DNA from 2 places in the Bradyrhizobium sp. CCBAU 051011 genome. Region 1 is predicted to be linked to the other one. Evidence: predicted binding sites of a transcription regulator. Region 1 holds the regulator's gene; the other holds the start of a gene.
The links. The regulator HrcA, encoded in region 1, represses chaperone genes, less so after heat shock. The targets are predictions, from matches to a motif close to GTTAGCACTCNCNNNNNGNGAGTGCTAAC.
Positions count from the first base shown of each region.

Region 1 (4,271 bases):
CGCGGAACGTCTTGCCGGTTTCCTCGGGCTCGCCCAGGCCAAGCTCGCCCGCGGCAACCGCCTCGACGCCGTGCGGCGCCAGCAATTCCCGCATCTCGGCGAGCTTGCCGGGATTGTGGGTCGCGATCACGAGCCGGCCGGTGATTCGACGGTGCTGAGCCATGGATATTTGTATTCCGTCATGGCCGGGCTTGTCCCGGCCATCCACGTGTTATGACGACCTCTTGTGAATTACGCGACAGCCAGCTTCTGCAGGTCCACCAGACGGGCGACACCGTTGCGCGCCAGTTCCATCAGCGCCAGGAACTCGTCCTGCGAGAACGGCGTCTTTTCGGCGGTGCCCTGCACCTCGATGATGCGGCCATCGCCCGTCATGACGAAATTGGCGTCGGTCTCGGCCTCGGAATCCTCGGCATAGTCGAGGTCGAGCACCGGCGTGCCCTGATAGATGCCGCAGGAGATCGCGGCGACGTTGTCGCGCAAAACGTTCGCTTTCAGCATGTTGCGGCTCTTCATCCAGCCGATGCAGTCGGCCAACGCCACCCAGGCGCCGGTGATCGAGGCGGTGCGGGTGCCGCCATCGGCCTGGATCACGTCGCAGTCCACCGTGATCTGGCGCTCGCCAAGCGCTTCGAGGTCGACGGCTGCGCGCAGCGAGCGCCCGATCAGCCGCTGGATTTCCACGGTGCGGCCGCCCTGCTTGCCGGCGGCGGCCTCGCGGCGGGTGCGCTCAAGGGTAGCGCGCGGCAGCATGCCGTATTCGGCCGTGACCCAGCCGCGGCCCTGACCCTTCAGCCAGGGCGGCAGCCGCTCTTCCAGCGTGGCCGTGACCAGCACATGGGTGTCGCCGAACTTCACCATGCAGGAACCTTCGGCGTATTTGACCACGCCGCGTTCCAGCGACACGGGGCGCAACTGATCGGGCGCACGGCGGCTTGGCCGCATGGGAAATCCTTTCGAAAACGAGGCGAAAATTCGTTCGCGGTGCTTGTAGGAGGGGGAACGGGCAGCGGCAAGGGCTTTTGCCTGCAATTTCATGATGTTTTGACGCGCTTTCTTCACGAGAATTGCGGCCATTCTGCCGGAAAACGCCATGAACAGAGCGCGCTTGTCATCGGCGCCCCGGATGGACAAATTAGGGGTGCTGGGAGGAAGAGTTAGTGGCCCACCACGATCCGATTGGACTGATCGCGCCGCATGCCGGGCTGGCTCAGCTCAACGAGCGGTCGCGCGACATTTTTCGGCAAATCGTCGAGAGTTATCTCGCCACCGGCGAGCCGGTCGGCTCGCGCAACATTTCGCGCCTGATCGCGGTGCCGTTGTCACCGGCTTCGGTCCGCAACGTGATGTCGGACCTCGAGCACCTCGGGCTGATCTATGCGCCACATACCTCGGCCGGGCGGCTGCCGACCGAACTCGGCCTGAGGTTCTTCGTCGACGCCCTGATGCAGATCGGGGACCTTACCGAACCGGAACGGGAATCGATCCAGAGCCAGCTTGCATCCGTCGGCCGCGCGCAATCGGTCGAGGCCGCGCTCGGCGAAGCGCTGACGCGGCTGTCCGGCCTGACGCGGGCGGCCGCCGTGGTGCTCACTGCCAAATCCAATTCGCGGCTGAAGCACATCGAATTCGTGCGGCTGGAGCCGGAGCGCGCGCTGGTGGTGCTGGTCGGCGAAGACGGCCAGGTCGAAAACCGCGTGCTGGCGCTGCCGCCCGGCGTTCCCTCGTCGGCGTTGACCGAGGCGAGCAACTTCCTCAACGCGCGGATTCGCGGCCGTACGCTGGCCGAAGCGCGGCTTGAGCTGGAAAACGCGATGGCGCAGAGCCGCGTCGAGCTCGATCAACTAACGCAGAAGGTGATCGAGGCGGGCATTGCGAGCTGGTCCGGCGGCGAACACGAGGAGCGCCAATTGATCGTGCGCGGGCACGCCAATCTCCTGGAAGATCTGCACGCACTGGAGGATCTCGAACGCGTCAAATCGCTGTTCGACGATCTCGAGACCAAGCGCGGCGTTATCGATCTGTTGGGCCGCGCCGAGCGCGCCGAGGGCGTGCGGATTTTCATCGGATCGGAGAACAAGTTGTTTTCGCTATCCGGTTCCTCCACCATCATCGCGCCCTATGGCGACGCGTCGGGCCGCATCGTCGGCGTTCTCGGCGTGATCGGGCCGACCCGGCTCAATTATGCACGGGTGATTCCGACGGTGGATTATGCCGCCCGGATCGTCAGCCGGATGCTGGGTGGCTGATCCCGGGGGCGAATTGGCCTTATATCCGGCGCGGTTGTGCTTGATTTTCCGCCTCTAAAGCACGATATCCCCCGCAGCAAATCCCCATTGAGCCAGACGCGTTTTTTGAGAAGGCAGCCTTATGACCGATCCCAAGCGGCCGAATGACAACACGGCAAACCCGGCAGAGACGGGCGAGCCCGTGGTCTCAAAGCCCTACATCATGCCCGACGATCCCGAGGAAGGATCGGTGGAGCTGCTGGTCAAGGAAGCGACCGAAGCGCGCGACAAGATGCTGCGCACGCTGGCCGAGATGGAAAACCTGCGCAAGCGCACCGCCAAGGAGGTCGCCGACGCGCGCGCCTATGGCATCACCGGCTTCGCCCGCGACATTCTCGAGATCGCCGACAATCTGCAGCGCGCGCTCGATGCGATCCCGGCCGACGTGAAAGAGACCGCCGATCCCGGCATCAAGGCCTTCATCGAAGGCGTCGAGCTGACCGAGCGCTCGCTGCTCAACACGCTGGAGAAGAACGGCGTCAAGAAGTTCGATCCGTCCGGCGAGAAGTTCGATCCGAATTTCCAGCAGGCGATGTACGAAGTGCCCGATCCGTCGGTGCCGCAGGGCACGGTGGTTCAGGTCGTCCAGGCCGGCTTCATGATCGGCGAACGCGTGCTGCGCCCGGCGCTGGTCGGCGTCTCCAAGGGCGGCGCCAAGGCCGCGCCGGCGGCGGACGTGGCGAGCTAAGCCGAAAACCTACAGCGGCTTCTCGTCCGCTTTCGGACGATACGTCCCAAAACTCCAGAGATTGCCTTCCGGATCCCGGCAGGCGAAGTCGCGGCTGCCGTAGTCGGTGTCCCGCAGCTCCATTTCGATCCGCCCGCCGGCCGCCTTCACCTTGGCGTGCAGCGTGTCGGGATCGTCGACGGCGACGTAAATCGCATCCGTGCGGCGACCACCGATATCGCCGACAAGCTTGCCATATTCATCGTCCCTGCTCTGGCCGAACATCAGGATCGAGGGCCCATAGGCAAGTTCGGCATGATGGATCATGCCGCCGTTGCGGTAGACGACGCGTTCGGTGAAACCAACCACGTCCTTCAGCCACCCGATCATGGCCTCGGCATCCCGGCAGCGCATCGTTGGATAGAGGCGGGGCGCTTCGCTTTGGCCTGGACTGGTCACGGGCAACTCCTTGCTGGCTGCTCTACTGCGCCAACTATGCCCTAGTGCTCCAGTTCCGGCTTGAAGATTTGTTACCCGACGGGCTACGCAGCTAGCGCCTCGAGCGGCCGCGTCAGGCGGCTGTCGATCAGCGTCAGCCGCCGGGCCCAGGCCGTCGGCGTCTCGCCGGCAAGATCGACAAATTCGCGGGCCAGATGCGCCTGGTCGGAATAACCGCTTTCGGCCGCAATGGAGGCCCAGCCGCTTGCGGTTTCCGTCCGCGCAAGCCGGCACGCTTCATGAAAGCGCATCATGCGGGCGACCGGCTTCGGCGACAAACCAATTTCGGCCCGGAAGCGATCGACCAGATGCTTGCGGCTCCAGCCGATCTCGCTTGCAAGCCTAGTAATACGCACGCCGCCCGCGCTGCGTGTGAGCTGTCCATAGGCGAATGCGATCTCGGGAGAAGGCAGATGGCTGGCACGGCTAGCTACAAAATCCTCGACCAAATCGAAGCGATCCTGCCAGCTGCATGTCGCGCCAAGCCGTTCGCGCAGTCGCCAGCCTTCGTGGCCCAGCACCTCGCCGATGTCGACCATGCGCGCGGCGAGATCGACGACGGCGCCGCCGAAGAAGCGATAGGCGCCGAGCGGCGTGAAATCCACCTGCACGCATTCGGCGCCGCCATCGGATTCGATGTGAACCGGGCCGGCATAAAGTCCGGCGGCGAAACTCGGCTGCCGGTCATCAGCGTCAGGATCGCGCCCGAGCGCGATCAGGAACGGCGTGCCGAAGCTGATGATCAGCGGCACCACCAGGCCCGCGATTTCGCGCTGAAAAAACCGGCCACGCGCCGTTTCGCGATAGCCCGTCAATCC
Region 1 covers NZ_CP022222.1:2,281,990-2,286,260, forward strand. The annotation lists gene rdgB (RdgB/HAM1 family non-canonical purine NTP pyrophosphatase) at 1-163, opposite strand, end outside; gene rph (ribonuclease PH) at 232-945, opposite strand; gene hrcA (heat-inducible transcriptional repressor HrcA) at 1,161-2,249, shown strand; gene grpE (nucleotide exchange factor GrpE) at 2,371-2,976, shown strand; gene ACH79_RS10845 (VOC family protein) at 2,986-3,369, opposite strand; gene ACH79_RS10850 (AraC family transcriptional regulator) at 3,498-4,271, opposite strand, start outside.

Region 2 (4,271 bases), 3.6 Mb from region 1:
GCTGGTCTATCTCGCCAACGCGATTTTGGGGCTGTTGCCCGAGATTGGCGGCGCCAAAATCTCGCTGCAGCGGCTGCTCGGCTACCTGATGGCGCCGGTGTGCTGGCTGATGGGCCTGCCCTGGCCGCAAGCCGTCACGGCCGGAAGCCTGATGGGCATCAAGACCATCCTCAACGAACTGATCGCCTATGTCGAACTGTCGAAGCTCGGCGCAGATGCGCTAGATCCGCGCTCGCGGCTGGTCATGCTCTATGCGATGTGCGGCTTTGCCAACTTCGCCAGCCTCGGCATCATGATCGGCGGCCTCGGGACGATGGCCCCGGAGCGTCGCGAGGAAATCAACGCGCTGGGCTTGAAGTCGATTGTGTCAGGTACGCTGACGACGTGCCTGATGGGCGCGATGGTGGGGGTGTTGACGTAGGCTCATCAGCCCGTAGCCCGGATGGAGCGCAGCGCAATCCCGGACACGTGTTCAACCACTCGCAACGTTCCCGGATTTCGCGGAGCCTGTCATCGGGCGCGCATTCGCGCGACCCGTTGGCTCCATCCGGGCTACGGAATCAACTCGCCAATTCCACCGTCTTGAACTCCGCCGGCAAGATCACCTCGAGCAGTTCGACGTCGTCGGAATAATCCATGATCAGATGCTTGATGCGCGGCGGCTGGGTCCAGGCGCTGCCCGCTTGCATCAGTGTCTCGCCCTGGCCTTCCATGTAGGTCTTCACCCAGCCCTTGAGCACGTAGACCATCTGGAATTCGACGTCGTGGTAGTGCAGTTTTGAAACTTCCGCCGGATTACAAGGACCCTGCAAGCGGATCACATGCGCCTGCGCCAGACCGTGGGTAGCGTCCGCAATTCCGAGGTCGCGGTATTTTGCGTAGGTGCGCAGGCCGTCAGCCTTGAAATCTTCTTCGCGGTGATGGCTGATGGCGATGGTTTGCTTCGGCCGCGCCTTCTTGACTGGCTTTGCCTTTGCGGCAGACGCGCCCCTCGCCTTCGACTTGATCGTCTTGCGAGCCGAGGACTTGGCCGCCGTCTTGTGGCCTGACCATTTCTTCCTTACGGCGGACTGCGCCGCGGCGCGTGAGGCGACTTTCTTCTTGGCCATCGGTGCCTCCCTTTTGTTTGTTTGTGGCGGGAGGCTAACACAAATCGGATTTCGTAGGATGGGCAAAGCGCAGCGTGCCCACCATCGCGAGCTGAGTGTCAGATGGTGGGCACGGCGCAAGCGCCTTTGCCCACCCTGCGGCACCTCAATCAATGCAGCCTGAACACGCCATCGACCGCGCGCAGCTCGGCCGGCTTGATCAGCCTGGAATGCGCAACCGTGACGGAAAACAGCGGGCCATCAAGCTTTTCCTGCCAGAAGGCGAGGAAATCCTTGAGCGCGGGGAATTTCGGAAACAGATCGTAGTTTTGCCAGACATAGGTCTGCAGCAATGAGGGGTGATCCGGCATCCGGTACAGAATTTGCGCCGTCGTCAGCCCGTAACCCAGCACCTGCTTCCGGAAGTCGTCGGAAGCAACTCCAACCCGCGAGACCATGCCAAACCTCCATTGCTGGAAGCGCATTTCACGTGGGTGGCCACACACCGAGCCACCCCGGCGGAGATGCGCTCACATGAGAGAAATGTGACGCACGATACCAACCCATCACAAGTCTAAATGTTTAACGAACTGTTGAAAATTCACGCGTTAGCAGCAGCTTACCGCATCTGCTAATAACGGGGCCCCGGGATTCCGCGCCCCGATTAATCATGATTAATGAAATTGGCAGGCGTCATATTTGAGTGCCAATTTTTCTGCTAGACACCCTTGTCCCCCGAACAAGACTGGCCTAAATCAGTCGCAGCCGAGTTAGCACTCGCTGGCTCGGACTGCCAAAATTTCCAATTCTGATAACATCTTCAGAAACTTAGGAGGACTGCATGAAATTCCGTCCGCTTCACGACCGCGTCGTGGTCAAGCGCATCGACGCCGAAGAGAAGACCGCTGGCGGCATCATCATTCCGGACAGTGCCAAGGAAAAGCCTTCCCAGGGCGAAATCGTCGCCGTCGGCCCGGGTGGCCGTGACGAGGCCGGCAAACTGATCCCGATCGATCTCAAGGTTGGCGACCGCGTCCTGTTCGGCAAGTGGTCGGGCACCGAGGTCAAGATCGACGGTGAAGATCTCCTGATCATGAAGGAGTCCGACGTCATGGGCGTGCTCGACGTCCCCGCCTCCAAGAAGAAGGCCGCTTAAGCCCTTCGCCTGCCACGCTCACCCTGAGGAGCGCCCGCAAGGCGCCTCCCCGACAGGGTGAGAAACAAAGATCAACTCAGGGAAACCAAATATGTCAGCCAAAGAAGTCAAATTCGGCGTCGATGCCCGCGACCGCATGCTGCGCGGCGTCGACATTCTCGCCAACGCCGTGAAAGTCACGCTCGGTCCGAAGGGCCGCAACGTCGTGCTCGACAAGTCGTTCGGCGCTCCCCGCATCACCAAGGACGGCGTCACCGTCGCCAAGGAGATCGAGCTCGACGACAAGTTCGAGAACATGGGCGCGCAGATGGTGCGCGAAGTCGCTTCGAAGTCGGCGGACGCTGCCGGCGACGGCACCACCACCGCGACCGTTCTGGCGGCTGCGATCGTCCGTGAAGGCGCCAAGTCGGTTGCCGCCGGCATGAACCCGATGGACCTGAAGCGCGGTATCGATCTGGCTGTTGAAGCCGTGGTCGCCGACCTCGCCAAGAACTCCAAGAAGGTCACCTCGAACGAGGAAATCGCCCAGGTCGGCACCATCTCCGCCAACGGCGACAAGGAAATCGGCGACTTCCTCGCCAAGGCGATGGCCAAGGTCGGCAACGAAGGCGTCATCACCGTCGAGGAAGCCAAGTCGCTCGACACCGAACTCGACGTCGTCGAGGGCATGCAGTTCGACCGCGGCTACATCTCGCCCTACTTCGTCACCAACGCCGACAAAATGCGCGTTGAAATGGACGACGCCTACATCCTGATCAACGAGAAGAAGCTCTCCTCGCTGAACGAGCTGCTGCCGCTGCTCGAAGCCGTGGTGCAGACCGGCAAGCCGCTGGTCATCGTCGCGGAAGACGTCGAAGGCGAAGCTCTCGCCACCCTCGTCGTCAACCGCCTGCGTGGCGGTCTGAAGGTCGCGGCCGTAAAGGCTCCGGGCTTCGGCGATCGCCGCAAGGCCATGCTGCAGGACATCGCGGTTCTGACCGGCGGTCAGGCGATCTCGGAAGATCTCGGCATCAAGCTCGAGAACGTTACGCTGCAGATGCTCGGCCGCGCCAAGAAGGTGATGATCGACAAGGAAAACACCACGATCGTCAACGGCGCCGGCAAGAAGGCCGACATCGAGGCCCGCGTTCAGCAGATCAAGGCGCAGATCGAGGAAACCACCTCGGACTACGACCGTGAGAAGCTGCAGGAGCGTCTGGCCAAGCTCGCGGGCGGCGTCGCGGTGATCCGCGTCGGCGGCGCGACCGAAGTTGAGGTGAAGGAGCGCAAGGATCGCGTGGATGACGCGATGCATGCGACCCGCGCGGCGGTTGAAGAAGGCATCGTGCCGGGCGGCGGCGTCGCCCTGCTCCGCGCCTCCGAGCAGCTCAAGCGCATCCGGACCCAGAACGACGACCAGAAGACCGGCGTCGAGATCGTGCGCAAGGCGCTCTCCGCGCCGGCCCGCCAGATCGCGATCAACGCGGGCGAAGACGGGTCCGTCATCGTCGGCAAGATCCTCGAGAAGGAGCAGTACTCCTACGGCTTCGACTCGCAGAACGGCGAATACGGCAACCTGGTCTCCAAGGGCATCATCGACCCGACCAAGGTGGTTCGTGCGGCGATCCAGAACGCGGCCTCGGTCGCGGCTCTCCTGATCACCACCGAAGCCATGATCGCCGAACTGCCGAAGAAGAACGCTCCGGCCGGCGGCGGCATGCCCCCCGGCGGCGGCATGGGCGGCATGGACTTCTAAGTCCGGTCACCCAAAGCGGTTAGGAAAAATGCAAAACCCCGGCAGCGATGCCGGGGTTTTTGTTTGGCGAATAACGTGGCTAGCCGCCACAGCAGGTGAAGGGTCGCGTGCAACGCCACGCTGAATAAAAGGCTCCCCGCTCTCGGCGATATCCCTGTTATGCACACCCTCCCGTAAATATACGATCGTTTAGGTTGACAATTCTCAAAAAAAATTCTCGCGAGAGTCGGAATTCGAACCGACGTTCCGCTTCTCCTGACGCAAAGTTGTATCGGGTCGGGGCTAAATCAAA
Region 2 covers NZ_CP022222.1:5,928,928-5,933,198, reverse strand. The annotation lists gene ACH79_RS27725 (NupC/NupG family nucleoside CNT transporter) at 1-421, shown strand, start outside; gene ACH79_RS27720 (cupin domain-containing protein) at 561-1,109, opposite strand; gene ACH79_RS27715 (usg protein) at 1,259-1,546, opposite strand; gene ACH79_RS27710 (co-chaperone GroES) at 1,930-2,244, shown strand; gene groL (chaperonin GroEL) at 2,336-3,979, shown strand.
Region 2: a site for HrcA is predicted at 1,858-1,886, ahead of ACH79_RS27710 (co-chaperone GroES). Genes of this name have one in related genera too.